4 regions of the Salimicrobium salexigens genome follow, and region 1 is predicted to be linked to each of the others. Evidence: riboswitches for the same ligand, from Rfam matches in the RefSeq annotation. Region 1 holds a riboswitch; each other region holds the start of a gene.
What was found. A riboswitch is a leader RNA that binds a small molecule or an ion and turns the genes downstream of it on or off. The one in region 1 is predicted to bind S-adenosylmethionine.

Region 2: linked by a shared signal. The riboswitch ahead of BW931_RS00465 (aminotransferase class I/II-fold pyridoxal phosphate-dependent enzyme) and the one ahead of BW931_RS06500 (methionine ABC transporter ATP-binding protein) in region 1 are both predicted to bind S-adenosylmethionine.
Region 3: linked by a shared signal. The riboswitch ahead of metX (homoserine O-acetyltransferase MetX) and the one ahead of BW931_RS06500 (methionine ABC transporter ATP-binding protein) in region 1 are both predicted to bind S-adenosylmethionine.
Region 4: linked by a shared signal. The riboswitch ahead of msrA (peptide-methionine (S)-S-oxide reductase MsrA) and the one ahead of BW931_RS06500 (methionine ABC transporter ATP-binding protein) in region 1 are both predicted to bind S-adenosylmethionine.

What each region holds. Positions count from the first base shown of each region.
Region 1 covers NZ_FTOK01000004.1:176,822-181,893, reverse strand. The annotation lists gene BW931_RS13615 (YuzK family famiily protein) at 150-326, opposite strand; gene BW931_RS06515 (hypothetical protein) at 672-947, shown strand; gene BW931_RS06510 (MetQ/NlpA family ABC transporter substrate-binding protein) at 998-1,855, opposite strand; gene BW931_RS06505 (methionine ABC transporter permease) at 1,885-2,553, opposite strand; gene BW931_RS06500 (methionine ABC transporter ATP-binding protein) at 2,546-3,571, opposite strand; SAM riboswitch class I at 3,683-3,793, opposite strand; gene BW931_RS06495 (TlpA family protein disulfide reductase) at 3,931-4,347, shown strand; gene BW931_RS06490 (thioredoxin family protein) at 4,564-4,869, opposite strand; gene BW931_RS06485 (toprim domain-containing protein) at 4,880-5,072, opposite strand, start outside.
Region 2 covers NZ_FTOK01000001.1:78,059-83,130, reverse strand. The annotation lists gene BW931_RS00480 (M20 family metallopeptidase) at 1-199, shown strand, start outside; gene BW931_RS00475 (phosphatase PAP2 family protein) at 261-953, opposite strand; gene BW931_RS00470 (homocysteine S-methyltransferase family protein) at 1,056-2,108, opposite strand; gene BW931_RS00465 (aminotransferase class I/II-fold pyridoxal phosphate-dependent enzyme) at 2,150-3,262, opposite strand; SAM riboswitch class I at 3,336-3,444, opposite strand; gene BW931_RS00460 (ABC transporter permease) at 3,520-4,734, opposite strand; gene BW931_RS00455 (ABC transporter ATP-binding protein) at 4,727-5,072, opposite strand, start outside.
Region 3 covers NZ_FTOK01000006.1:57,899-62,970, forward strand. The annotation lists gene rpiA (ribose 5-phosphate isomerase A) at 1-175, shown strand, start outside; gene BW931_RS08450 (polysaccharide deacetylase family protein) at 249-1,511, shown strand; gene metX (homoserine O-acetyltransferase MetX) at 1,626-2,678, opposite strand; SAM riboswitch class I at 2,787-2,897, opposite strand; gene BW931_RS08460 (DUF2188 domain-containing protein) at 3,053-3,253, shown strand; gene BW931_RS08465 (ABC transporter substrate-binding protein) at 3,566-4,888, shown strand; gene BW931_RS08470 (carbohydrate ABC transporter permease) at 4,989-5,072, shown strand, end outside.
Region 4 covers NZ_FTOK01000005.1:170,733-175,804, reverse strand. The annotation lists gene BW931_RS07800 (ABC transporter permease) at 1-1,214, opposite strand, end outside; gene BW931_RS07795 (ABC transporter ATP-binding protein) at 1,240-2,121, opposite strand; gene BW931_RS07790 (TetR/AcrR family transcriptional regulator) at 2,168-2,605, opposite strand; partial or broken gene BW931_RS13770 (TetR/AcrR family transcriptional regulator) at 2,621-2,740, opposite strand; gene msrA (peptide-methionine (S)-S-oxide reductase MsrA) at 2,994-3,464, opposite strand; SAM riboswitch class I at 3,586-3,705, opposite strand; gene BW931_RS07780 (DinB family protein) at 3,887-4,372, shown strand; gene ppc (phosphoenolpyruvate carboxylase) at 4,562-5,072, shown strand, end outside.

The DNA.
Region 1 (5,072 bases):
TCTATTACATTAATCTTTTGATATTCAATTTGGAGACAGGGGCGTCTGCTGAGATGAAGTGTGCGAGAGTGCCATGCGTGCCTGCAGGAAAAAACCGCCCGGAGAGAAGACTGATCCTTCTCTACGGGCGGTTCCTTTATACTTATACATTATCTGTGCAGCTGTCTTTCCATTTCCGAGTGTATTTTCTTACTTTCTTCATACTCCCGGCTCCGTTTCTTCTCTACCTGAATCTGGGTTTCCAACTTTCTGCCGTATTCCGCAAAGCAAATGTCGTGTGCCTGGAACATTCCTTTTTCCATTTCACTCGTATAAGTTAAACCCAAACAGTCGCTGATAATTAATCAATCCTTTCAGAGTTTTTACAACTATAAGAATAGCACAAAGAAGAAATCAGACAAAAGCGCAAATCTTATGATTATTCAGCATTTTCGTATAGATATACTCTCTGAGAATAAATCAGGAAAGGCATGCCTATAATTCGTCCTTTTCTCTTCTTTATACTCTTCTGTTGTTATATGGGGGTGATTCCCCGCACTCGGAAAATTAAACACATTTTTTTGAATATCCTTCTCCTATTCCGGATGCCGGGAACCTCAGAAGTTCTGAAACTTCGCGCCTCCTTCTTCCGTATATGCGTTATACGCAATTTACAACGGGAGGGAACGTACATGGTATTTGGCTTTTCCGGAATCATCATACTGGTCATCATCTATTTCTCAATTAAAATCAGTAATTTAGAAAATCGGGTGGAAGGGCTGCATTATAAACTTGATACAATCAAAGCACAGACAAACGTTTCCGGCTACCCGGTCGATGAAGAACTGCTGGAATTACTCGGGCAGGGAGAGGAAATAAAAGCTGTCAAAAAAGCACGGCAGGCTTTCGGACTTTCTCTCGTCGAAGGAAAGCGCTATGTAGATAATTTGAAAACGGACAATAGCTGAAGCAAAAAAAGGAAGCACTCCCCACTCAAGTCAGGGGAAGTGCTTCCTTTTCATTTTTCGCTGTCACTGCCGTCTACAGGCACGACCGCACCATCATACTGCTCTTTCATGAAGGATTGGATTTCATCGGAGCGAAGTACTTCCACCAGGGTGTTCAATGCTTCGCTGTCCTTATCTTCACTTTTCGCTGCGATTACGTTTACGTAAGGAGAGTCGGAACCTTCGAGAAGAAGGGCGTCTTCACTCGGGTTAAGGTCCGCCTGGATCGCGTAGTTCGTGTTGATGGCGACAAGCGCATTCTCTTCTCTCTCGTAGTTTTCAGGTAGAAGGGCTGCATCGATCCCTGCGTCGAACTCAAGATTTTTAGGGTTCTCGACGACGTCTTCCAGTTTAGCGTTCACCGGATCCACGTCCGGGTCGATTTTCACCAGGCCTTCTTTCTCGAGAAGGGAAAGGATACGCCCATGGTCTGCGACAGAGCGGCTCATAAGCACCGTCGTTCCATCCTCCACATCTTCGATACTTTCGATTCCTTTGGAGTAGATACCCATCGGCTCGATGTGGATACCTCCAAGGTTGGCGAAATCATAGCCGTTCTCTTCCATTTGCGTATTCAGGTAAGGAATATGCTGAAAATAGTTTGCGTCGATCTCCCCTTCAGACAGATCACGGTTCGGGAGGACGTAATCCTGATATTCTTCGATATTCAGCGTAATGCCCTTTTCTTCCATAAGCGGCTGTGCTTCTTTCAACACTTCTGCGTGCGGAACACTGGTGGCGCCGACGGATATTTCGGATGTTTCTTTATCCGATCCTTCCGAATCACCGGAATCTGAGCTGTCCGATCCACATGCTGCGAGCAGGGAAACAAGGGCTATAGTGGCTAACGTGAGTAGAAATTTTTTCATGGTACTCTCTCCTTTTTTAAAACGTAGTTTTATCTTTTGTCCAGTTTTCTGGAAGCGAAGTCTCCGATGAACTGGAAAACGAATACGATAATGACGATAAGCACGGTACATACGAATACGACATCAAAACTGTTCCTCTGGAACCCGTAAAAGTAAGCGAAGTCCCCGAGACCTCCGGCGCCGATCACTCCCGCTACAGCTGTATAGCTGATCAGAGCGATGGCCGTTACTGTAAGTCCGGATATCAAAGCCGGAGTCGATTCCGGCAGAAGAACTTTGAAAATGATTGTACGGTATTTGGCTCCCATCGCTTTGGCCGCTTCGATTACACCTTTATCCACTTCTTTAAGTGCTATTTCAACGAGACGGGCATAGAAAGGCGCACCTCCGATAATGAGTGCCGGCAGTGCTGCTGAAGGCCCGCGTATCGTCCCGACGAAAAAATCGGTGAACGGGAACAGAAGCAGGATGAGAATAATGAACGGGATAGCCCGGAAGACGTTGACGAAAGCTGCGGTAATCCAGTTCGCTATTTTATTCTGCCAGATGCCTCCCGGGCCTGTTAAATAAAGCAGCAGACCGAGAAGCAGGCCGAATATGAACGTTCCGAGAACGGAGAAGAACGTCATAAACAGCGTCTCGTTCGTCGCGGTAATCATGTCGTCAACCTGAACGTTAGGAAACAATTGTTCAAACATCAAGGGCCACCTCCACTTCTACAGACGTTTCTCTTACATACGTCAGAGCCCGTTCAATTTCTTCTTTTTCTCCTTCGAGATGCACGATCAATGTACCATATGCACCCTTCTGGGTCTGGGTGATCTTCCCGTGGAGCACGTTCACATCCACCTGGAACTTCCGGGACACTTCACTGATCAGTGCCTGATGCGTACGTTCTCCGACGAAATGAAACTGGGCCACTTCCCCGAGAGGGTATTCCTCTTTAATAAGAGAAAGAGAAGATTCCCGGTCAGGGTCTCCCATCACCTGGTCGACGAAACGTTTCGTCACTTTCTGTTTCGGTCTTAAAAATACGTCCAGTACGTCACCTTCTTCCACAATTTTTCCGTCTTCCATTACAGCCACACGGTGGCAGATTTTACGGATGACGTGCATTTCGTGAGTAATGAGCACGATGGTAAGTCCGAGTTTCGCATTGATATCGACGAGCAAATCAAGAATGGAGTCGGTCGTTTCCGGATCGAGAGCGGAGGTCGCCTCATCACATAAAAGGACTTTCGGGCGATTTGCGAGTGCTCTGGCGATACCGACACGCTGTTTTTGACCCCCGCTCAACTGGGAAGGGTACGAGGTCCCGCGGCCGCCGAGACCAACGAGCTCCACCAGTTCGTCCACACGTTCCTTTCTTTCCTCCTTCGGTACTCCCGCAATTTCGAGTGGAAAAGCGATATTATCTTCCACTGTACGGGACCACAGCAGGTTGAAGTGCTGGAAGATCATTCCCATGTCCTGGCGGGCCAGACGGAGATCTCCTTTTGACAGTGAAGAAATCTCCCTGTCGTCTATATTGATCGTTCCGCCACTCGGGTCTTCGAGACGGTTCAGCAGGCGGATGAAAGTACTTTTTCCGGCCCCGCTGTATCCGATGACGCCGAAAATTTCACCGGAGTCGATCGTCGCCTCGAGGTCACTGACCGCGTGTACATCCTGATCCTTCGTTCGGAACACTTTTGACAGACCTTTAATCGAAATCATTGTTTTTCCTCCTGCGTCTGTAAGAGTCGCTGTCTCTTACGGTTTTAGCAAATAAAAAAACCCCTCTGCCTGAAAGAACAGAAAGGTTGGTATTTAAAAATCAATTCTGTTCTCTCATCTATCAGAACCGATTGTTCTGTAGGATTTGGCACCATTTTAAACAGAATGTTTAACGGTTGCCGGGCTTCATAGGGCCAGTCCCTCCACCTCTCTTGATAAGAGAATTTCATTTATTCAATTTATAGAGCGATACGGAAGATTTTAGCACTGTACCGGGCTGGTGTCAATAAACTTCAATAAAAAGCGTGTATATGTTACGATTTTTGCAAACTTGCTATTGAAGAAAGGATCCGATACTTATGAAAGCACCCGTATTCACATTACCATACCTTACCGGAGAAGGCACTTATACACTTCCGGAAACTCCGGGGAAAGTCACCATTCTTACTTTCTGGGCCTCCTGGTGCCCGGATTCCGGTGCAGATATGCCGAAAAAAGAGCAGCTTTTCGATTCGCTCCATACGGACGACGTGGAAATGATTACCATCAACGTTGCCGGCCGGGAAGGAAAGAGGGAAGATGCCGTAAAGTATAAAGAGAAATTTTTGACACAGCCGACGCTTGAGGATAATGGAACGAAAGTGTATGACCTCTACGGCTGCACCGGTGTTCCTACCACCGTCATCATCTCATCCGAAGGGGAAATCGTTCATCAGTTCGGCGACGACGCTTCCTTTATGGACATTATGAAAGCCGTCGGAGAAACGGTGGAATAGTGGAGATTTCTTTTGCGTGACTTTCGGACGCCATATCCGGCCCCGAAGGTCACGTTTCTCTCTGTTTCCTTCCCTTCAGCACATCCTTCCCTCTCTGAAGGGAACGATTCGGCGTAAATCGTTCCTTTCAGGCCCCCGTGGCGCTTCCGAAAGGAACGATTCTCCCGTCCGCGTTCACAAAAGCACCAGCTCCCGGGATGATGAGCTGGTGCTTCGCTATATTTTCTCTTTTTCTTTCATCAGATTGAAAATTTTCGTCACCGATTCGAACGCATACACTTTCTCTTCCACTTTCCCGTCTTTCCATACGAGCAGACAGGGTACGCTTGATACCTGTTCCTCCTGCATGAAGTCCGGGAAGAGGCTCGCGTTCATTTCATAGAAGACATCTTCTTCTCTCATCTTCTCGATGATATCAAGCATTTCCCTTGCCAGGTGGCACGTTCCGCAAAAGGGACTGTAAATGAATACGTACCCTCTTCCTACTTCCGGCAGTGTTTCCCTTACATTCACTTCTTTCATTGTTGCCTCCTTACATCATGTAGACAGGTTTGATCCGGAACCGGTACCCCGCAAGCATCCGTGCGAGTTCCGGTTCCGGCGTAGCAGCTACTTCCCGGTACGTTTTGCTTGTGTACAGATGTACAGCGTGAGGAAGTTCTTCCCTGAACTGTTCCCGGAGTCTGTAGCCCGAGTAGTCTTCATCGACGAGTATATAAACGTTG
Region 2 (5,072 bases), on a different contig from region 1:
CCCCTCCATGGCCGGTGAGGATTTCTCCTATTATTTACAGAAGAAGCCCGGAGCCTTCTATTTCACAGGAGCTAAACTGCCCGAACACGACTTCCCCCACCATCATCCTAAATTCGACTTTGATGAACGGGCTATGCTTCATGGGGCCAAAACCCTTCTCCAGGTATTTCTCAGTTACCAGCATAAATATAGCAGCTGAATCATAAATTTTTCATATAGACCTGCTTCCCCGGCCGCCCTGGCCCGGGGAATTTTTCTATTTATTTGCCCGTCTCTCTTCTTTTTTTGAACAGCATAATTTCAAGAGCAGCGATGGAGACGAGCAGCCAGGCCGTTCCGACAGCTATTCCCGCCAGAACGTCGGTGAAATAATGGACCCCTATAAAAATGCGGCTGAGAGCCACCGTAGTACCGAATAATGCAAGCAGTATATTCACGGTCCACTTCACTTTAGAAGTGAACCTGCTTACTGTAACGAGATAAATCATAAATCCGTAGAAAGCGAAGGCACCTGTAGAGTGTCCGCTCGGGAAGCTGTATCCGACCCCGTCATATGCCTCGATCACTTCCGGACGCTGGCGCTCAAACAATAACTTCAAACCTTTCGTAAGAGCGCTTATTCCTATCATATTGACCGCAAAAAAAAGTGCCACCCATTTACTTTTATTCGAAATAAACAGAAGATAACTTATTACGATGACCGACAGTGCTGACAAAATCCATACGGACCCTGCTTCGGTTATGTATCCCATCGTTTCTGTGAGCCACGGTGGATTGATGGTATCCACAAAATTATTTACTATGCGATCCAATGCGAACTTTTCCCCTTCAAGAACATCTTCACCGAGGGAAACGAAAGAGAAGAACCCTCCTCCTATGAGGATAAACCCTGCTATTATTAAAATAATGGATGTTCTGGTGGGATTTTTGAAATGTGTGCCTCTAAATAACAATTTCTTTTCCTCCTACTTCTTACTTCTTTACTATCTTTCCCCGCACCGTTTTCAAACAAACTACAAGCCCCGGCAGAGTATACCTCCTTGCCGGGGCTTTGCTTATGCTTTCGTCCTGTAGGCCAGGTTTGATTCATTCAGGCTTTCCTCTTCTCCGAACAGAAAATGTTTATGCATATCGGGTGAATAAATGGAGTGTACCGTCTCCACACCGGCCGCTTCCGCAACAGAGCGGAGCATAGCAGGAGAACTTCCGCAACATAGACCGATATAATTAACTCCGTCATTTTTCGCTTTTTCCGCCCATGCCGCAAGTTCATACCGGTTATGATAGAGCGGGTCGAGCGAAGTCGGAAAAGTCGTTTCCGTCGGGAGAGTGCAACTGCATCCGCCATCCGGAAGATTAAAAAATGTGGGATTGTCTTCCGTCGTACGGTACGGAATCGGCAGTGCCCCTACATATCCGTTCACTTTTCGTCTTATTTTCTCTACGTAGGGCTGCATAGTATCAGGACCGCGAAAACAGTTCATACCTACGACCAGTGCTCCGTTCTCTTCAAGAGAGGCGCAGGAATCCTCCACGGTGTAGCCGTCACGCAGTATGTTTTCCCCCATAAGACCGAGGGTTATGACAGCCGGGAGTTCAACCCGTCTGATCTCCTCCAGAGCAATAAGAGCTTCTTCGTGGTAGTAGAACGTTTCCCCGTTCACAAAATCCACCCCTTCTTCTTTACACCATCCGACCATTTCCCGGAACATTTCCCGGACTTGAACTTTACTATCTTCATTTTCCGGATCAAAGATATTCGTATTCGAAATGTTCCCGGCCACGAGCGCTTCTTCCTCCGGATGTTCTCGCGCCACTTCTTTAGCCAGACGGATTGCGTTCCGGTTCAGCGGTTCAAGCAGTTCCTCTTTGCCTATGATTCTCATCTTCTCCCGGTGGGCGTTGTAGGTAAAAGCTAACACTACATCGGAACCTGCAAGCATATAATCCCGGTACGTCTGTTTCAAAGCTTCCGGATTCTTAAGGGCTACTTCCGGCACGAAAGAACCCGCCTGAAGATATCCTCTCCTCTCCAATTCAAACAGGTAACCTTCCCCGGCAATCACCGGACCTTCTTCCAGCCGCTGCTTAAGACTTCTTTTAGTCATATACCTCGCTCCTTTTTATAATGGTTTGCGTATCAGGGCAGTTATGCACTTTTTCGAACAGACTCCAAAAGCGCTGCGCCCAGGTCATCCATCAGGTCATTTTTATCTTCAATGCCTACGGAGAAGCGGAGAAGACAACTATCCACTCCATATTTCACCCTCGTCTCCTCCGGAATATCCGCATGCGTCTGAGTTGCAGGATAAGTAATGAAACTCTCCACCCCTCCAAGACTTTCAGCAAACGTAATGATATTTAAGGTCTTCAGAAAAACCGGCACCTGTTCTTCTCTTGTTAAACGGAAAGAAAGCATCCCGCCCCGTCCCGGATACAGGACTTCCCGGACCTCTTCACGGCTCTTCAGATAATCAACAATTGTTTCCGCATTCTCCTCGTGCTGTTTCATACGTATGTGGAGCGTTTTCATCCCTCTCAGTAAAAGCCAGGAATCCATCGCCGACAGTGTCGCACCAATCCCGTTATGAAGGTTCTGGACAGTGCGGGTGAGCTCCTCCCCTTTCGTTATGATCGCCCCCGCCAGGACGTCATTATGACCTCCAAGATACTTCGTACCGCTGTGGATAACGATGTCCGCCCCTTCTTCCAGAGGATTCTGAAGGAGAGGTGAATAAAACGTGTTATCCACTATTAGCCTTACACCGTATTTTCTGCAGACAGCAGCGCATTTCGAAATGTCCACCTCCTTCATCAAAGGATTGGCCGGAGTCTCGAAAAATACGGCTTTTGTCCTTTCCCTCATTTCACTCTCCAGTGCCGCATCATTCGTGAGGTCTGCATAACGAAAAGTTATCCCGTACCGGGCAAGAACTTCTTCAAACAGCCGGTAGGTCCCGCCGTACAAATCACGTGAAACGATCACCTCCTCCCCCGAGCGGAACAGACCGAAAACTGTATGGATAGCTGCCATTCCGGAACTGCAGGCAAAAGCCCCGTCTCCCTTTTCGAGTTCCTGAAGTGTTTTCTCCAAAACAGAGCGCGTGGGGTTAGCCGTCCTTGTGTAATCAAAACCGGTGGATTCCCCGAGCCCGTGATGGGCATAACTTGTGGAAAAATAAACCGGAGTGCTTACTGCGCCGGTACCGGGGTCCGTCCTGTTTCCGGCCTGCGTCAGTATTGTCGCTCTCTCGTGTACCATAGTGGCATCCCTCCCATAAAAAAATCGACCTCCTGAAAAGAGGCCGATTTCTACACATTTGTGTACTATCGTCCTCTCATCTTTTCAAAGCACAGGCTTTGCTGGAATTGGCACCAGTTCGCTTTTAAACAATGGTTGCCGAGGTTTCAAAGGGCCAGTCCCTCCACCTCTCTGGATAAGAGTCCATTAATATTCATTTGATTTTCACCAATTATATAGACGAACGCAGCATTCGTCAATATTTTTTTAATTATTTTTCAATTCAGTCGTTTCCTTACAAAGGTTTCCGTAAATAACCGACTGAAAAAAATACCTCCGAACGCCATCAAAAGGGCTCCCGCCCACATCATCTGCACAGCAAATACCACGACGAAAATGAGTGTCTGGAAGAAAAGAAGCTGTCTCAGGAAACGTATCAATTCTTCTTTTCTCTGTTCAAAGGAGACCGGATAAATATCCAGCCAGGCGATAGTCCGATGATGCTGCCACAACGTCATCATCTGGAATCCGCTCAAATAAAGAAACAGGACACCGATAATTACACTTATCATCATATTAGGAACGAACCATACAGCAAGAGCACCTATAGCAGCCAGACGAATGTACATCCCGCTGTAATCGCCGGATCTTGCAAAAGTAATTCGGTACAGGTAAGTGTACGTTGTATCTCCGGAAAAAGGAATGCGGGCGGTCAAAAGTTTTACGATAAGACGCCTTCGTTTCACCCGGCTTTTCAGATGCGGAACGTCTGTGAACATATTAGCCAGCCTGTAGAACACTCTCATCCGTCCCTGGTCTTTTTCCAGCAGAAGATCCCAGGCAAGCCCGGCTTTCTGCTTCGATACTCTCCAGGCATATACTACAAGCCCGCTCAAGAGCACAAGACCCGGAACGACAAACAAGAGGGCACCAACGGCCGCAGAGTAAAACAGGGCGGCTGAAACTATCCACGCCGCCGCCTGATAGCCGATACGTATAGAAGGCTGACGTTCCTGCAGCATCCACCAGTTGGACTGCATTACTCCCGCCTTCACGACAAGCATAAGCAGAATGATGGCGAGGTAGTGATCCGTACCCAGTTCAGGATACACGGTAAAATACAAAGGTCCGAGCGCAGCCCCCGCAAGAAAAATTACGTAAAGCTGCACCACATAACTATAGTAAAGACTGAAACGGAAATAATCCTTCAACTCGAACTCCGCCGGCAGAAGAAAAACCAGGTCCGGTTCTTTGATCATTGTACGTACCGGACTGTAGGATGTAATGCTGGCGAAAACCAGAGCTACAATCAGTCCGGCGGGGAAATCTTCCGGAACGGTCTGCAGCCACTGCTGATAAAAGTATGCACCGGCCGAAAGAAGAAAAAACATCACTACCGCAATATGACCGTTAAAAATATAGCGCGTATACCGGCTCAGTTCTTTCGTGTGTTCCCTCATCCGCTCTTTCCAGAAACGTCTGGCGTTAATCATGGGAATCGTCCTTCGTCAATCGTACATATATATCGTCGAGGGAAGCCCGCGGCATGGAAAAGAATGTGCGAAGTTCTTCCAGTGTCCCGTCTGCTCTGATTTCTCCTTCATGAAGAATGACAAAGCGGTCACAGTATTTCTCTGCAGTGGCGAGTATATGAGTCGACATAAGAACCCCGGCCCCGTTCTCCTTCATTTCTTCCATCCATTCCAGATAAGACTGGATGCCGAGCGGGTCGAGCCCTACAAACGGCTCATCTACGATATATAAAGCGGGTTCGATCAGAAAAGCACACATAATCATGACTTTCTGACGCATCCCCTTGGAGAAGTGAACA
Region 3 (5,072 bases), on a different contig from region 1:
GATGCGGATGGCTGAGAAAAAAGACGGCCCTGTCATTACAGAAGGAGGCAATATCATTCTGGATGTAACCTTTGAAGATATCCCCGCTGACGCGGAAAGTACTCTTAAAGCAATGCCTGGTGTTGTGGAAACAGGACTGTTCATCGGCTATCCGGTAGAAATTCTTACCGTATAAATTCTCTCCCCCTCTTTACAGTTGTGTTACAATGTATCTTGCGATGTAATATTTCAGGATATTGAGGGGAAAAATGAGACGACTAATACTGGGGTTTTTCATATTGATGAGCGGCTGTTCGTTTATGGCTAATGCCGGTGAAGAAAAAGAAAAGGAACCGGTAAAAAAAGAGAATTATGAGAAGTATGAAGCTGATATAGAAACGAAAGTTGAGAAATTCGACAAACTTTCCATTGTGATGCACTACCCGGAAACGCCGAATGACCAGATTGACCAGACGGTACTGGACTACGTGAATGAACAGCGTTCCGACTTCAAAAAAGACAGTTATGAACGCGTAAAGAAAAAAGGGATCTCTGCTGTGCAGGAACTCCACGTCGACTATGACATCGTTTATGAAGACAGCGCTACATATGTAGTTAAGTTCAACGAGACCGTAACGTGGGGAGAGAAGCGTAAGGCTTTTGATGAAACGGTGCTTCATTTTGAGAAATCGAACGGCAAGAAACTTTCGCTTACCCATTTTCTTCGGAGTGAGAATGATTATGAAGAAATCCGGGACCATCTGGAACGCACCTTTGAACGCAAACTATCGGAGAAGGAACTTAACAGCTTTACGTATGAAGGGGACGCTTTCACTTTCTTCGCGGGGAATCAGTCCGTACGGGTGAATAAACAGGAGCACCCGGAGTGGTTCAAAGAAAAGTTCATGAAGAAGCGTTCGGATATGACGGAGAGACCGGGGATTTTTCATACGGAGAAAGAGATCACTGAAATTCCTGTTACCGAAAAAATGTTAGAAGAGTATCCTGTAGCAGTGATGGGAGGCCCCCATCCGAAGAGGACAGAAGAGATCCTCCGGGCGCTGGAGAAGAACGACCGGAAAGCTGTGTTCTTTTTGATCGGCAAACGTGTCGAACGATATCCGGCCGCGGTGGAAGCTATAAAAGAACAGGGGCACGCTGTGGTCGCTCATACATGGAACCAGAGGCTCCCGGGACGTCTCTCGGATAAGAAAGAAAGCGAATACCGGGAACGTTCCGTGAACCTGCTCAGCTCCATTACAGGTCAGCAGGAGGTGCTGGTTTCCGGGGACAGGGTGAGCCCGGAAAAAGCACTCATCAATCGCCCTAACTGGGCCGGGAAGTCCGAGGCGTGGGTGACGGAGCAGCTCGTGAATTCCGCCCGTTCGAACGGGCAGCTTGTCATGAGCGGATTGAATGAAAAAACTCCTGCGTTATTACGGGAAGTACTTCCTGAGCTGAAAGACTCCAGGAGCAGGGAAAAGGAAACAGGCAGGGAAAAGTCCGGAGCAGAACGACTGGCCGGAATGTAATCTTCTAAGGAACAGCACAGAGACCTCAGGCGGCTGCGGCCGGTGGAGGTAATGTGCTGTTTTTTTATTGTCTCCCGGCCTGGCTCTTTTTTGATAACGGATCTTCTGCAGCCGTTAAACACGTAAGTGATATCTGATGAACTCTCCCCACTTATCGAATTCGACAAGGAAGCCGTCGTGACCGAATTCGGTATCGATATGGAAATGCACAGCGTGTGGAGTGAGGAGTGAAAATTCTTCCATGGATTCCTTCGGATATATGAGATCTTTCTCGAAACTCATCGTATAAATATCTGCTCTGTACTGTTGCACCGTATCTTCCATGGCTCCTCTGTTTCTTGTAATATCATGATGGTTCATCGCCTCAAGAAGGTAAAGGTAGCTGTTGGCATCGAACCGTTTTTTAATCTTCTTCCCCTGATGATCCAGATAGGACTGGATATGATAACTTTCTTCGTTCTGCCGGCGGTTGAAGCGCTGGTGAAACAGAGATCTGCTTCTGTAAGTGACCATCCCCGTCATTCTCGCAATTTCAAAACCGTCGAGGTTCTCATTCGATTGATAATTACCATTGTCCCACCGCGGGTCACGTTTTATCGCTTCCGCCCCTATATGGTTGAATGCTATTCCATAATCGCTGAGGGCCGGGGTGGAAGCGAGAATAAACAGCTTATCCATCGCATCCGGGTACATAAGCCCCCACTCATACACCTGCATACCACCGAGTGACCCGCCGAGTACGGCATGTATGTGCGTGAAGCCGAGAACTTCCAGAGCCCTTTTCTGAGCCCGTACTACATCTCTGATTGTTATGGAAGGGAAGTCGAGGCGATAGACCTCTCCATTTTCGGGATTTACGCTCGCAGGCCCCGTAGAACCGTGACAGCCACCAAGCACGTTGAAGGTGACAGTCTGAAACTCTTCTTCCGGGACTATCCCTTCTTTTCCGAATAGACCTCTCCACCATCCGGGCTCTTCTTCCGTACCCACGGTGTACTGATTGCCTGTGAGAGCGTGACATATAAGGAGCAGGGGCGCATTCTGGTTGCCGGATTGCTCATAGGCAAGGGTAACTTCCGGCAGCCGTTCACCTGATTCGCAAATGAACTCCCCGATCGACACTTCTTTATAAACGGTTTCACATGTTCGGATATGATTGACGGACATCTATCTTCCCTCCAGTGGAATTGTATAGGTAATGCGGCCGGGGAGACCGGGCACAGAAAAAGCCCCCTTCTGATAAGTTAAGAAGAGGGCTGATTTATATATTGCCTCCTCTTATCTTCCAGATCAGTAAGATCTGTAGGACGTAGCACCTTTTCAAACTGATGTTTGAAGGTTGCCGGGCTTCACAGGGCCTAATCCCTCAGCCGCTCTTAATAAGAGTCGCACGAACTATTCAATTTAAGCTTATTATGAAGTATAACCACCAGAGGAAAGGTATGTCAACTAATTTTCTGACTATTTGAGATATGTTTGAAGGAAAAAGAGGCGGGGTACAATCAAAAGTATCCGATCATTAAAAGAGGAGTGGATTAATTATGGTAAAAGAATATAGCGTAGTACAAAACAAGGACAAAAACGGCTGGTACATTAAAATCGAAGACATCGCTCCGACGGATTTCTTCGAAGATTTTGATTCCGCAGTCAGCAAAGCCGAAGAAATTGCGAAGAAGAACTCTCCGAGTAAAGTTCTGATTCTCGATCAGGACGATAACGTGCAAGAAGAAAGAAGCTTTTAATTTAATTATGCGTAAAGAGCTGAAGGGTACCCCCTTCGGCTTTTTTTGTATGGAAAAAAATAATATGATACATATTTTTCAGAATACTTATTGTAATATGTTTGTAATCGTGCTAAGATACAGACAATGAAACTGTGCAAACGAATTCACAGTATCGCTTCTGTCACCTGTCCTTTTCTTTACATAGGAGAAGGAGTAATTTATTGGATATTTTTGCAAACGAATGCACAAACTTTTCCGGCGTCCTTTATTTTTTTGTGTAAGTTGTAAGCGGATTCAAAACATCAGAAACAGTAAAAGGGAGTGTATGGAATGAAGAAGAAAAAGTTTTATTCAGGGATTGCTACGGCTCTATTGGCTTCAAGTGTGCTGGCGGGCTGTTCGTTCGGCTCAGGTGAAGAATCTTCCGGCGGAAGTAATGACGGTGGAGGAGAAGGCGGCAACGGCGAAGCGGTTACGGTTGACGTTTTTCAATTCAAAGTGGAATTCAAAGATCAGTTTGAAGAACTTGTATCGATGTATGAAGAAGAGAACCCGGACGTCAATATTAACGTCAAAACCGTCGGTGGCGGTAACGATTACGGTGCTTCACTGAAAACTTCCTTCTCCTCCGGCGAAGAGCCTGACGTCTTCAACGTCGGCGGACCGACGGACGTGGACGAGTACGAAGAATATCTGGCCGACGTTTCGGATACGAAAGCTGCCGAAGCGGCTCTTGAGGGGACGTTGAACGGTGTAAGTCGTGACGATCAGGTTCTCGGACTTCCTTATAACCAGGAAGGCTATGGACTTCTTTACAATAAGAAAGTTTTCGAAGAAGCGGGTATTGATGCTTCCTCGATCAAGACGATGGAAGATCTGAAAGGTGCCGTGGAAACCCTGAATTCCAATAAAGAAGAATTGGGAATCAAAGCGCCGTTCGCTTTCCCCGGCAAAGAACAGTGGGTTATGGGTAACCACCTGGCAAACGCCTACCTGGCGGATGAGTTCAATCACGATGTAATGGAAGCATATGAAGCGGAGACTGTGGAATTCGCAATGGGAGATCAGATGAAAGAGTTCACGGATCTTCAGAGTGAAAATTCCATTCAGCCTGTATTGAGTCTCGATTATTCCCAGCAGGTGGAAGAGCACTTTTCTCTTGGAAACGTAGCGATGATTCAGCAGGGTAACTGGGTGTACAACACGATCGAATCCATGGATCAGGAATTCGCCGAAAACAATGTCGGACTTCTTCCTATTCCGGTGGAAGGTTATGAAGGAAGTATTCCTGTAGGCGTGCCTAACTACTGGGTGGTAAACAAGCAATCCGAAGATGAAGTGGTACAGGCGTCCAAAGATTTCCTCGACTGGATGTACACGTCTGACAAAGGTAAGAAATTCGTAACGGAAGAATTCAAGTTCATTCCTGCTTACGAAGGGTACGAAGACCAGGAAATCGCGGATCCTATTTCCCAGGAAATATACAACTACGCGAAAGAAGGGAATACGCTCGGCTGGGTTTTCCTCGGAGCTCCTACAGCCTGGACGGAAGATGCTCTCGGCGTCGCCATGCAGGAATATCTTGCCGGTGATATAACGTGGGAAGAAGTGGAGAAACAGGCGACTGATGCCTGGGAAGAAGCCAGACAATAAGCAAATAACAGAAGACCGGTAAAGAGCGCTGAACTATAGCGCTCTTATTGGTTACTGAAGGCGACAGAAGAGCTTTTTTACAACTGAGGAGGAACTTATTATGAGAAACAGGAGTTTATCATTCTGGCTTTTTCTGACCCCCGTTATTCTCGGGCTCGGAATTGTTGTGGTCATCCCGTTCGTC
Region 4 (5,072 bases), on a different contig from region 1:
GCTGCTCCTGTAATAATAGCTAAACCGATGCTGGTCCAATAAAGTCGGCTGCGGGTCACTTTTGTAGCAAAAATCTGACTTAAATATGCCCTGTTTTCCTGGGCAAACAGTTTATTTACAATGGCAATCGGCAGAATCGACACTAAAGCAATCATCACCATCATTATCGTGCTTGTAAATGATTCTTCAATGGAAACGTCCGCCTGCGCAAACATTTGTTTCATAATTTCGTTGCTTTCGAGAAAAGTTTGCATGTCACCATAAATTGAACCGTAAGCAGCGCCCATAACAATAAAAGCTATCAACCAGCTAATTATAGTACCTCTGTTAAGCTTAATAAATAAACCATGGACGGACAATAAAGAGTTAGCTGCGCTTTCCCGACCTTCTCTGCTCGGGAGATAACCGGCCCCCATGTCGCGGCCTCTTTCAAGTGAAAAAGCGACGACTACTGCAATCAAACTGAAAATCAATGCAAAAACAAGCGCAATCCAATTATTTTCAGTAAACGGGTAGGTGAGGTAGGTCCAGCCTAACGGATTGAGCATGGAGAGATCAACGTTCGAAACGTCTGTCCCGGCACGAATAATGTACAATAACCCGATTATTCCGAGCGTTGAACCTGTTGCAGAGGAGGAAGCAGGCATAATTTGTACCATCACGAGAGCAATAGCGGCACCAATAATACCGGCAATTCCAACCGAGGCTCCGAACAAAAAGGCGCCCTCGACAGAAATAGTCTCAGCATCAAAGCTGATCATCACGACGCTAATAAAAAGTGTTAATAAAAGGTTAATGAAAACAATTTGCATTATCGCGGCAAACGAATTAGCTTGTCGGCCGATTTGGAAGGAGCGTACCAGTTCGGTCAGACCAAGATCTTCTTCCTTTCGGGTGTGCCCTACTACATGCAGAACAGCGATGACCATTGAAAACAAACCACAAAACAACAGCATTTCATGGGCGTACATGGCTCCAAGTGTATAATCAACCGCTGTTCCAACCGGCGTTGGACCTACCATTGCAATCATTGCAGGGTTTTGGAGCGTTTCGAACATTCCGAGCAGGCCGTTGCCTTTCGCTATTTCTTTGAAGGCTGGCACAAAAGCTGCTGAAAACAGGCCGAACCCCAAAATCCAGACAATTATCTTTTTCCAGTCCCGTTTCAGATTAAGTAGGAACAAGGTCTCCCATTGTGCAAAATTTTCTCTCATCTTGATTCACCCTCCTTTCTGAAAATCAGCTTTCATAATGACGCATGAACAAATCTTCAAGAGTCGGTGGCACTGATTCAAATTTCTTGACCCCCAATTTACTTGCTGCCATTAAAATTTCATCAAGGTGTTTATTATCCGCAGAGAACGTTGCCTGATCTTCTTTTTGTTCGAAATCGAAAACGCCATTTACATTGGTCATCTCAGCCACATCCCCCTCTGTTACCAGCGTTATTGCAGAACGGGTCAAATGGCGTAAATCATCAAGGCTCCCGGATTCCACGATTTCTCCTTGGCGAATGATTGCCACTTTGTCAGCTAAACGCTCCACCTCACTTAAGATATGTGAGGACAACAGAATGGATTTGCCAGTTTCTTTGATTTTTTCTACTTCTTCCTGGAAAATCGCTTCCATCAATGGGTCAAGACCTGAAGTCGGTTCATCGAAAATGTACAGATCCGAATCAGCAGATAATGCTGCTATTAAACCCACCTTTTGACGATTCCCTTTCGAATACCCTTTGGCTTTTTTCTTAGGATCCAATTCAAAGCGTTTTATTAAATAGTCGCGTTTTTTTTTATTTCCGCCCCCGTGCAATTTAAGAAATAAATCAATAATCTCCCCGCCTGTCAAGTTTCCCCACAGGGTGACATCTCCCGGGACATATGAAATTCGTTTGTGTATCTCAAGACTGTCTTTCCAAACGTCCTTACCGAATATCTGTGCTTGACCTGCATCCCGCTTCATAATTCCCAATAAAATACGGATAGCAGTAGATTTACCAGCCCCATTCGGACCAATAAAGCCGACAACTTCTCCAGCGTTTACTGTGAATGAAACGTCGCGTAATGCCTGAAACTTACCGAATTTCTTTTGTAAACCTTGGATCGTTACAATCTCTGTCATAACACGAACACTCCTTTTTTAGAGAATTCAACTTTTCAGTTCATGCTTACTTATAAAAGCTGTATTTGAGAATCTCTGAATACCTCTTCCATTCTGCAAAATATTTTTCTCTGAATTCCTCTAAGTTTTCAAAGGTATTAATCTGTCGAAGTGCTTTATCGCTGAAACCGAACATCGTCCAATTCAGAATCTCAATCGCCTTTTCAATATCGATCCCTTCACGGAACTTGGAGTAATCAATATCTTTATATATTAATTCTGTGCCCCGCTCATAGATGGGATCGATTCTTTTCCTGATAGTTTCTTTTACCTCAACCGATTCCTCTTGGACCGCAGCAGTCAGGAAATCAAATATTTGAGGATGCTTTTCCTGAATATGCAATTTCTGCAAACCGATATTTTCAAGTCTTTTGAATAGATCTGTTTCACTCAAGTCAATTTGCTCATAAAAATCTTCAATAACCTGAACGCTTAATTCGATCAAATATACATAAAGATCTTTCTTGCTATTAAAATAATTGAACAGCGACCCTTTGGAAATGTTGGCACTTGTTACAATTGCATTAGTTGAGGCTTTATCAAATCCGTTTTGAACAAATTCCTGGATTGACGCGTTAATAATAAGTTCTTTCTTGCTCCTAGTTAGTTTATTAAAATTTGGATTAATGGTACTAACCTCCTTTCAGTTAGACATGACCGGTTTGGTCATTTTTATATTAACATGGTTGACCGAATTGGTCAATTTAAATATATAATAGCGGAAAAACACGGATGGTGTTTTAAATTATCTATGCTTCATCTGTGCCAAAGCAGCTACTTTTTCTTAAAAAAGTCTTTATAAAATAAAAAAACTTCAGCTAAAAGCTGAAGTTTTAAACGGCGCTGCAAGCCGCTCCATATTTTTTAACATATTGCTGATGATATTCCTCTGCTTCATAAAAAGTGGAAGCCGGTACCACTTCTGTTACAATCGGAGACTTGAAAATTCCGCGATCGTTCCATTCTTTTATTTTCGCAATGGACTGCTGACGCTGCTCCTCATTCGCATAAAAAATCACGGAGCGGTACTGATGTCCGACATCTTCTCCCTGACGATTGACGGAAGTAGGATCATGGGCTTCAAGGAAGTACTCGACGAGAGCTTCATAAGTGAGCACTTCAGGGTCGAACTCAATACGAATGGACTCCGCATGTCCTGTTTCCCCGGTTTTCACCTGTTCGTAGGACGGATTCTCCACAAATCCTCCCGTATAACCGACTGTTGTATTCGTCACTCCGCTCAATCTGTCAAAGAACGCTTCCACACCCCAGAAACATCCTGCACCGAAAGTAGCGATTGCCATAATATATCTTATCCTTTCTCTCTAACTACACTTCTTCCGAGAGTTTAGACGGGCTAACAATCAAAATCCCCTCTCCTTAATATCCAGGAAGAGGGGTCGACGTTATAATATCCGCTCGATCCTCTCATCTCTTAGAATGGATATCCATTCTACAGGAATTGGCACCGTTCACACTGATTCACATCAGCAGGATGGTTGCCGGGCTTCAAAGGGCCAGTCCCTCCGCCTCTCTGGATAAGAAGTTTCGTTATTAATTTTAAGTTATTTTCCATAATACAACGAACCGGTAGTAAAGTAAAGCAGTAAAGCTCATTTTTTTCCTCCCTGATAATTATGTTTAACCTCCTGTGTTTTTGTCTATAAAGTAACAGTTACGATTATAATAATCACAATGGTTATAATTCCGGGAAGGATGACGAACTATGTACGGACTGGAAGACAAAAGAAAGCTTATTCAGGACTTTATCAGTCAGGTTTCCGAAGAGGATGCCGGAAAGAAACCTTCAGATAATACGTGGTCTATACTGGAAATATTGGAACATTTATATCTGATGGAGAACTTCATCATTGAACAGATCAATGACGTCATAAAAAATGGCACGAAAGAATCTGCATCACCGAAACCTATCGAGCGTACAACCAACCGTTCCCATAAAGTGGAAGCGCCGGAAGCAGTCCGGCCATCAGGGGCCTTCTCTTCTATACAGGAAGCACGTGAGGCTCTCGAGAAGACAAGGGAAGCTACAATGTTTCTGACTCACAACAAATCCGGAAATACACTTCAGCAATATTCCTTTCCCCACCCTTCCTTCGGGGCTATGAATCTGGAGCAGTGGGTAGAATTCATCGGATGGCACGAAATGCGTCACCTGGAACAGATGAAAGAAGTACAGGAACAAATAAGCTGAACCCTTTCCACCTCTCTTCGTTGAGCATTTAGAAGAGAGGTGTCGTTTGTATAAGGCCGTATACATCTTCGCCCCGTCATTTGACTGTATGAAATATTCTGATAATATTATTAAAATACGAACCTTTGCGGTTCCCTCTCTACAGCCGACAGCTGAATAAACCAATAGAACATACAGGAAGGTGAAGAAGTGAATACACAACCAACATCTAACAATCATACTACGCCACTGCGTCATGATATACGGGTCTTAGGCGAAATGCTCGGTAAAGTCCTCGTTCATCAGGGCGGTCAGGAATTACTTGATAAAGTGGAAAGAATACGCAAGTTAACAAAGGACTTGCGGAGCACCCCTGATTCTTCGACTTATGAGACATTAAAGTCGGAAATCACCGAATTAAAACCGCCTATGCGTTCTCAGGTGATTCGTGCTTTTTCCATATACTTTCACCTGGTGAACATAGCCGAACAGAATCACCGTATACGCCGGCGGAGAGAGTACCAGCTCAGAGAAGATATGTCCGTACAGCCGTTTTCACTGGAGAGTGCTGTGCAGAACCTAAAAGAAAATGATTATTCAAAAGACGTCATTCAGGAGACACTGGACAAACTTTCTTTGGAGTTGATCATAACGGCCCATCCTACAGAAGCGACGAAGCGGACCGTACTGGAAATACAAAAAAGGATTGCTACCATTTTGA